2 regions of the Jejuibacter calystegiae genome follow, and region 1 is predicted to be linked to the other one. Evidence: predicted binding sites of a transcription regulator. Region 1 holds the regulator's gene; the other holds the start of a gene.
The links. Region 1 encodes PurR, which represses purine synthesis genes. Its sites were predicted from a motif close to CANGCAAACGTTTGCNTG; they were not measured.
Positions count from the first base shown of each region.

Region 1 (4,527 bases):
CCCGTTTTGCCTGCGGGCCGGGATAGCGATCGGCGACCAGCGCCTGCCAGCTTACGGTGGCGGCACAGACCCCAACCGCCTGAATAAAGCGCAGTGCCAACATCATGGTCGCGCTCTTGACCCACATCATTCCCAGACAGCCGAGGGCGAACAGCGCCAGCCCCGCCAGTAGTATCGGACGGCGGCCAAAACGGTCCGACAGCGGTCCCCAGATCAGCTGCGCCAGCGCGAAACCGGCCAGAAACAGGCTCAGACTGGCGCTAATAGCGCCGGGGCTGGTGTTCAGACTCTGCTGCATGGCGGAAAACGCCGGCAAATACATATCGGTGGCCAGAAAGCCGATAACGCTCAGACCGGCTAGCCAGACCATAAATCCTTTTCCAGGTTGCATGATTTCTCTCTAAGATCTTTTTTGGGTGATGCAGGGAATGGGCGCAGTGTAAGGAGTGCATCATCGCTTGTGAAACGCTAATATTTGCCTGTTGCATTCAAATTTTTTGCAGGCAGATATGTGGTCGGAATACTCACTGGAAGTGGTGGATGCTGTTGCCCGCAACGGCAGCTTTAGTTCGGCAGCCCAGGAGCTGCACCGGGTGCCTTCGGCGGTCAGTTATACGGTACGTCAGTTAGAGGCGTGGCTGGCGGTTCCGCTGTTCGTGCGCCGCCATCGAGATGTCGAACTGACGGAGGCCGGGGCCTTTTTTCTGCGCGAAGGACGGGAGGTTATCAAAAAAATGCTCTCCACCCGTCAGCGCTGCCAGCAGATTGCCAACGGCTGGCGCGGGCAGCTCTCCATCGCCGTGGATAACATCGTTAAACCGGCGCGTACCCGCCAACTGGTGCTGGATTTCTACCGCCATTTCCCCGATGTGGAGCTGCGGGTTTCTCGTGAAGTGTTTAACGGCGTATGGGACGCGCTGGAGGACGGGCGCGTAGAGCTGGCGATCGGCGCCACCCGGGCAGTACCGGTTGGTGGCCGTTACGCCTTTCGGGATATGGGGATGCTGCGCTGGCATTGCGTGGTGGCGTCCGGTCATCCGCTGGCGGTAGCGGAGGGGGCGCTGGATGATGAACGACTGCGACGCTGGCCGTCGCTGGTCCTGGAAGATACCTCGCGCTCACTACCCAAGCGTACGACCTGGCTGCTGGATAACCAGCGGCGCATGGTGGTGCCGGACTGGGAGACGGCAAGAGAGTGCCTGGATGCCGGGCTCTGTGTCGGCATGGTACCAGCCCACGTTGCGCAACCGCGGATAAAAAGCGGTCAGTGGGTAGCGCTGGCTCTGGAGAATCGCTTTCCGGATGCCGCCTGCTGTCTGAGCTGGCGCCAGAACGAAGACTCACCGGTGCTGGGCTGGCTGCTGGATTATCTGGGGGATAGCGAAACGCTGAATGCGGAGTGGCTGAAGGAGCCCGGTTGAGCGGGCTCCCCTGTGCCTGGCGGCGATAGTGGTACTTAGCGGCGATAGTCGCGGAACGGGCCATCGGCCACCGAGCGGCGCTCAATCAGGCGCGGGTGAACCTCCAGGGTGCGGGACTGTTCGCGCTTATTGACGATACGGTCAATCAGCATATTAAAGGCGGTCTCCCCCAGTGAGTCCTTGGGCTGGTGGATGGTGGTCAGCGCCGGGGTAAAGTAGCGGGAGTTGCGCACGTTATCGTAGCCGATAATCGAAATATCCTGGGGCACCCGCAGCCCCATTTCGTCGGCGGCACACAGGGCGCCCATCGCCATCACATCGCCGCCGCAGAATACTGCCGTGGGGCGCTGGGGGACAGACAGAATCTGCTGCATGGCGCGGTAGCCGGATTCCGGCTCGAAGTCGCCCTGCACCACCCACTTTTCATTCAGTTTGATGCGCGCTTCTTCCAGCGCCTTCTTAAAGCCTGCCAGGCGGCCTGCGCCGGTATTGCGGTGCGGAGAGCCGGGAATCGCGCCGATATCACGATGGCCGCGTTCAATCAGGTAGCGTCCCGCCATATAGCCGCCTTCGAAGGCGTTATCGATGACCGAGTCGGTGAAATCAGCTTTCGCTTCGCCCCAGTCCATGACCACCATCGGGATATGGCGGTACTCTTCGAGCATCGCCAGCAGCGGTTCCGGATATTCCGAGCACATTACCAGCAGGCCGTCGACGCGTTTCTGAGCCATCATCGACAGGTAGGCGCGCTGTTTCTCCTGATTGTTCCAGGCGTTGCCCAGCACCAGGGTATAGCCCTTATCAAAGCAGCTTTTCTCTATGGCTTCGATAATTTCCGCAAAGTAGGGGGCCTCACTGCTGGTGGCCAGCAGCCCGATGGTTTTAGTGTGATTCACTTTCAGGCTGCGGGCTACGGCGCTGGGCGAGTAGTGCAGCTCTTTGATGGCGGCCCATACCGCATTACGGGTCTCTTCCGCGACAAAGCGGGTTTTATTGATAACATGCGACACCGTAGTGGTGGAGACGTTTGCCCGCTTTGCCACATCTTTGATTGTTGCCATCAGTCGTCACTCCCGGCCATTTCCTGGTCTCCTTGAATACCGGCCGGTTAATCGTTTGCCTGGACTTATCCCGGGGCGCAACTTTTCAGGTTGCAGGTATGTCGGGGAAGCGACACTGGACGGGAGGAGGGCATTACCGGACGGCGTAAAAACACGTTAGCCGGGGATTTTGTCCTATCTTTGCTAAAAGTGGAAGAGGAAATCTGCATTCAGGGCCACTTGATACAGGATTTTCAGGGGCGTTTGTGGGAAAATGAATCAGTCATTACGCTAATATGGAAAAAAGCACAGGAGAAAATCATGAGTACCGAACTGAAATACTCGCTGGTCACCACTATTATCGCGCTCGGCGTGATTGTGTGCGGCGCACTGACTGCCGTACTGCATTAATCCCCGACCCGGATGCGCGTCGTTGCGTATCCGGGCCTTTCTATTATTGCTATTTGCGCAACAGCCTTTTGCTTTTAACACGTCTTTAACTTTCCTCCGCAGACTGTCATTATTCTCCGCCTGACGATTTCCGGCAGCAGTGAGTTCCGCCCTGGTGGAAGCTGTCTCCCGAATTTACCGGAGAAATAACAATGAAATTTAATTTCCCCTTACTGGCGCTGGCCATTGGGGCATTTGGTATAGGAACAACAGAATTTTCGCCCATGGGGCTGCTGCCTGTTATCGCCGATGGGGTGGGCGTCTCCATCCCCGTGGCCGGTATGCTGATCAGCGCTTATGCGATTGGCGTTATGGTGGGAGCGCCGTTGATGACGCTGCTGCTGTCACATCGTGCCAGACGCAGTGCGCTGCTGTTTCTGATGGGAATCTTTATTGTCGGTAATGTGCTGTCGGCGCTGGCGCCCAGCTATGGCTGGCTTCTGGCCTCCCGGATTATCACCAGCCTTAACCATGGTGCCTTCTTCGGGCTGGGTTCGGTGGTGGCGGCGAGTCTGGTCCCCAAAGAGAAGCAGGCCAGCGCGGTCGCCACCATGTTTATGGGGCTGACCATCGCCAATATCGGCGGCGTGCCAGCGGCAACCTGGCTGGGTAGCGCCATTGGCTGGCGTATGTCCTTCCTGGCCACCGCCGGTCTTGGCGTGGTGGCGATGTTAAGTCTGTGGCTGTCGCTGCCTGCGGGCGGCGCGGGCGATCGTCCGGACGTGAAGCGCGAGCTGGGGGTACTGATGCGCCCTCAGGTACTGATGGCGTTGCTGACCACGGTTCTGGGGGCGGGGGCGATGTTTACGCTTTATACCTATATTTCGCCAGTGTTGCAGCGGGTGACTCATGCTTCGCCGGATTTTATTACCGGTATGCTGGTGCTGGTTGGGCTGGGTTTTTCACTGGGCAACTATCTTGGCGGCCGTTTTGCCGATCGCTCGGTCAACGGCACCCTGAAAGGGTTTTTACTGCTGCTGACCGTGATTATGGTCACGATCCCCTGGCTGGCGCGTAGTGAAGTCGGTGCCGCCATCGCCATGGTGGTCTGGGGGGCCGCGACCTTCGCCGTGGTTCCGCCACTGCAGATGCGGGTGATGCGAGTGGCCCATGAGGCGCCGGGACTCTCGTCGTCGGTCAATATCGGCGCCTTTAACCTTGGTAATGCGCTGGGGGCTGCGGCGGGCGGGGCGGTGATCTCCGGTGGCCTGGGATATAGCTTTGTGCCGGTCATGGGGGGCATTATCGCCGCGCTGGGGCTGCTGCTGGTGCTGTTCTCATCGCGCAAATCGCCGCAGCAGACGCTGGCGGCGGATGCCGAATAACCACAGCGACGCCCCCTTGTCAGTGGGGGGCGTTAGCGCAGAGTGTCTGGCGTCATCACCCGACGGGCGCCAACGTAGTGGCGCTGCCAGTAGTTATCACTCAGAGAGGTTATCTGGATGTCGCGCCCGGTACGCGGGGACTGGATAAACTTACCGTTGCCCACATAGACCCCGACGTGATCGGCGGTGCCGCGACCGCGAATACGGAAGAAGACCAGGTCGCCGCGCTGTAGCTCGCTGCGGTTCACTGGTGCTGCATCGCGCAGATGGTACATGCCGTTGGCGGTACGG
Region 1 covers NZ_CP040428.1:3,562,476-3,567,002, forward strand. Annotated here, with positions in the region: gene punC (purine nucleoside transporter PunC) at 1-391, opposite strand, end outside; gene punR (DNA-binding transcriptional activator PunR) at 510-1,421, shown strand; gene purR (HTH-type transcriptional repressor PurR) at 1,457-2,482, opposite strand; gene cydH (cytochrome bd-I oxidase subunit CydH) at 2,783-2,872, shown strand; gene FEM41_RS16440 (MFS transporter) at 3,064-4,236, shown strand; gene FEM41_RS16445 (C40 family peptidase) at 4,269-4,527, opposite strand, start outside.

Region 2 (4,527 bases), 2.2 Mb from region 1:
CGTCAACATCAACAGCTCGGTCTTTGCCCCCTGCTGGAAGGTGGCCCGCTCAAACGACATATAATGCCTGTAGCGCCCGGTCAGGCGATAGAAAAAACCTTTCTCTCGTTCCACTTTTTCGGCGTAGCAGACATCCGCCGCATAGTAGACATCCAGCCCCGGCATTTTGTTAAATCCAACCACCCGATCTACGGGGTGCTGCTGCAAATGCACCTGTACCCACTCATAGTATTGAGTATTGCGCCCATGATTGGTGCGGGACGTCACCGGCACCTGAATAATCTCAAGCGCTTCCGGCTTCTCGCCACTCCAGGACTGAACGTAAACCCGAACCTTGTGGCCGCGTGCCGCTACCGTGTTAGCAATACGCAGAAAGTCGCGCTGTAAGCCCCCAAAGGGAAAATATTTATAGAGACAGAACGCGACAATCATGATGTTGCCTCTTGCGGGGCAACGGCCAGCAGTTTATCCGCTGCGGCAATCACATCCTGTGCCGGAATAACGGAGAGATATTTTTTACTGCGATCCCGATCCTTACGTTCCGGCATAGGTTGATAATCTCCCGCCCAAAGTTGAATCGCGTTATCCGACCAGGGACGCCAGAACACATGGTCGGTGGCGCCAAACAGACAGACGATCGGCGTTTTTACCGCCGCGGCAATATGCATCGGGGCAGAATCGACGCCAATAAAGAGCGCGGCATGATCGATTAGCGCAGCCAGTTCCGGGAATCGCGTTTTACCCGCCAGCGCCGTCACAGGCTTATGCTGGCATCCTTCGGCGATGCGTCTGACACAGGCTAAATCCTCTTCCCCGGGCCCGCAGGTCAGCACCACAGCATAACCACGCTGTTGCAACGCATCGACTACTTCAGAAAATTTCTCGTCGTCCCAGCATTTAAACAGCTGTCTGGCTGTCGGCTGGATCACCACATATTGCCCGGTGATGTCCTGCTCTGCCAGTTGAGTACGAAGTTTTTCCCAGTGCTCGGGTCGATAGCTCATCGTTGTGTCACGGTAATAATCGGTCACATCCAGAGGCGCCAGCACCGAAAGATTGCGTTCAACAATATGCTCCCCCTGAATCGGCACCATATTGGTAAAACTGTTTTTCCAGAAAGCGGACTGCCGGTGATGGTAATCCTGAGAGAGTTTGAGTCGGGCAGGCAATAACCGCACCAGTAACGAAACCATCCACTGATCGGTCAAATTCACGATCAGATCATAACGTCGGGCACGCAGCGTCTTAACCAGGCTCAGAAAATTACTTATTTTCTCTTTGGTTCCTGACCCTTTTTTCGCCATGCCATACAGGGCATGAATCTCCGGATTTTCTGAAAGAATCGGGATGGTATCCTGGTAGAGCAGAACATCTATTTGCGCATCGGGGTAACGCCGCTTAAGCGTGCTGATAACCGGCGTGGTTAGCAGCATATCCCCATGAAAACGCATTTTGATGATGAGAATTCTGTTAAATGACTTTTCCACAAGCATCTCTTTAGCTAATCAGACACTGCCAGTCGCAACAAAAGGGTACGCTACCGCCCCAGGCTTTACAGCTACCTGTTCACTGACCCGCTTCTTAAATTTAGTCCGCTAGTGTACCACTTCCTCTGCATTAAGCCGAGTTGAATGTTTTTTGCGCGAATAAATTAATTTTCCCTTTATTTCAATGATATGAAGAATTTTCTGTCACGACACTGAAGAGTACCAAAAAGAGACAGGCAAACGGTTTTATGCGCTTTCTATTGGGCCGGAATACCCCCAACAAAAATCTTTTAAAACAAAGCGTTAATTAATAAATCTTCCAGTCTAATTCCCGGATGCCGCGAAAGTAATGGCAATGGCGGAGTGAAATACATAGAATCCCCTGCAAGTTCCCAGCACAAGAATGTACTATGCTCCAATTGCTTTACACGACGCTGCTTTACCTAATCCAACCGCTAATCTGGATTCGGCTTTGGCTGCGTGGTCGTAAGGCACCAGCCTATCGCAAGCGCTGGGGAGAACGTTACGGCTTCTATAATAAAGAGCTGAAAGGCGGCGGGATTATGCTGCATTCGGTCTCGGTTGGCGAAACTCTGGCGGCAATTCCGCTGGTTCGCGCCCTGCGCCATAGCCACCCCTCCCTGCCGATTACCGTCACAACAATGACTCCCACCGGCTCTGAACGCGTGCTTTCCGCTTTCGGCGACGACGTCCAACACGTCTATCTGCCCTACGATCTGCCAGATGCATTAAACCGCTTTCTCGATCGGGTCGATCCCCGGCTGGTGCTGATTATGGAAACCGAGCTGTGGCCAAATCTGATTTCTGCACTGCATCGTCGTCAGATCCCACTGGTTATTGCTAACGCTCGTCTTTCTGAACGCTCGGCAAAAGGTTATGCCAAACTGGGGCGCTTTGTGCGTACGCTAATGCGTCGAATCACGCTTATCGCCGCCCAGAACGAAGAAGACGGTGAACGTTTTATTCAACTTGGCGCCAAACGTTCACAGCTTGCCATCACCGGCAGTCTGAAGTTTGATATCTCCGTCACGCCGCAGATGGCCGCCAGATCCGTTACCTTACGCCGCCAGTGGGCTCCACATCGTCCGGTCTGGATCGCCGCCAGCACCCACGAAGGTGAAGAAAGCATTATCGTGGCGGCTCATCAGCAGTTGCTTAAGCAATACCCCAATCTGCTGCTTATCCTGGTACCGCGCCATCCGGAACGCTTCCCCGATGCCATTGATCTGGTACGAGAAGCGGGTCTGAGCTTTATTACCCGTTCTTCTGGTGAAGTGCCATCCGGCAGTACCCAGGTGGTGATTGGCGATAGCATGGGCGAGCTGATGCTGCTCTATGGCATTGCAGATATGGCTTTTGTCGGCGGCTCTCTGGTTGAGCGCGGCGGTCATAATCCTCTGGAGCCTGCTGCCCACGCCATTCCGGTACTAATGGGGCCCCATATTTTCAACTTTAAGGATATCTGCGCGCGTCTTGAGCAGGCAAACGGGCTAATCACCGTTACCGACGCCACATCGCTGGTGAAGGAGATGAGTTCTCTGCTCTCTGATGAGGATTATCGCAGTTACTATGGCCGCCATGCCGTCGAGGTGCTATACCAGAATCAGGGTGCGCTACAGCGGCTTCTGCAGTTACTGGATCCTTACTTACCCACCAGGATGCATTAAGGGGCTATCATGCAACAACGCGCTATCTATCCCGGAACCTTCGATCCCATCACCAATGGCCACATCGATATTGTCTGCCGTGCCGCGAAGATGTTCGACAGCGTGATTCTTGCCATTGCTGCCAGCCCGCATAAAAAGACGATTTTCACCCTTGCCGAGCGCGTCGACCTGGCAAAGCAGGCGCTGTCGCACCTGGATAACGTTGAAGTGGTGGGGTTTAGCGATCTGATGGCCAACTTCGCCCGCACGCAACAGGCCAATATTCTGGTGCGGGGTTTGCGTGCCGTTGCCGACTTCGAATATGAAATACAGTTGGCGAACATGAATCGCCACCTGATGCCAGAGCTGGAGAGCGTCTTCCTGATGCCTGCTCCGGAATGGTCTTTTGTTTCCTCTTCACTGGTGAAAGAGGTCGCGCGCCACCATGGCGATGTGGCGCACTTCCTGCCTGAGCACGTACGTACCGCCCTGCTGGAAAAGCTGCACGGCTAGTGCTGGCAGCGCCTGCACCAGTACGTACGGCGTTGCCCGTGCTTCCCGGCCGCAACCGGCGTTCCACAGTTGCGGCATGGCTCTCCTTCCCGCCCATAAACCTGTAGCTCCTGAGCGAAATATCCCGGCTTGCCATCGCTTTGCAAAAAGTCACGCAGCGTGGTGCCGCCCTGCTCTATCGAACGTTGCAGCACGGCTTTAATCGCCTGTGACAGCCGCTCGCACTCCTCCACAGAGAGCGAACTCGCCAGACGATCGGGATGGATCCTGGCGGCAAATAGAGATTCGCTGGCATAGATATTTCCCACGCCGACGACCAGCTTGTTATCCATCAGCCACGGTTTAATCGCAATTTTTTTACGAGCGCTCTTTTCATGCAGCCAGGTGCCGTTAAAGGCATCGCTAAGCGGCTCCGGCCCAAGATGCGCCAGTACGCTATGCTGCAGAGGCACCTTCGCCCATAGCCATGCCCCAAAACGGCGCGGATCGGTATAGCGCAGCACCTTGCCGTTGCTCAGAACCAGATCGACATGGTCATGCTTACCCGGGGGAAGTTCAGAAGGCAGGACTCGCAGACTACCTGACATCCCCAGATGAATAATAATCCAGCCCTCTGCCAGCTCCAGCAGCAGGTATTTCGCCCGCCTCTGCACGCTCAGGACTGGCCGATCGCTGAGTCTGTAAATTTCTTCAGAGACCGGCCAGCGCAGACGCCCATTGCGAACGACGGCGTGGAGAATAGTCTCCCCCACCAGGTGCGGCTCAATACCGCGACGGCTGGTTTCCACCTCCGGTAATTCCGGCATGCTCTCCTCCCATACCCCGGAAACAAAAAAACCCGGCCGAAGCCGGGTTTTCGT
Region 2 covers NZ_CP040428.1:1,313,257-1,317,783, reverse strand. Annotated here, with positions in the region: gene FEM41_RS06070 (glycosyltransferase family 4 protein) at 1-432, opposite strand, end outside; gene rfaQ (lipopolysaccharide core heptosyltransferase RfaQ) at 429-1,487, opposite strand; gene waaA (lipid IV(A) 3-deoxy-D-manno-octulosonic acid transferase) at 1,898-3,175, shown strand; gene coaD (pantetheine-phosphate adenylyltransferase) at 3,185-3,667, shown strand; gene mutM (bifunctional DNA-formamidopyrimidine glycosylase/DNA-(apurinic or apyrimidinic site) lyase) at 3,664-4,473, opposite strand.
Region 2: rfaQ (lipopolysaccharide core heptosyltransferase RfaQ) is a predicted target of PurR. The motif match lies at 1,721-1,738, and genes of this name have one in related genera.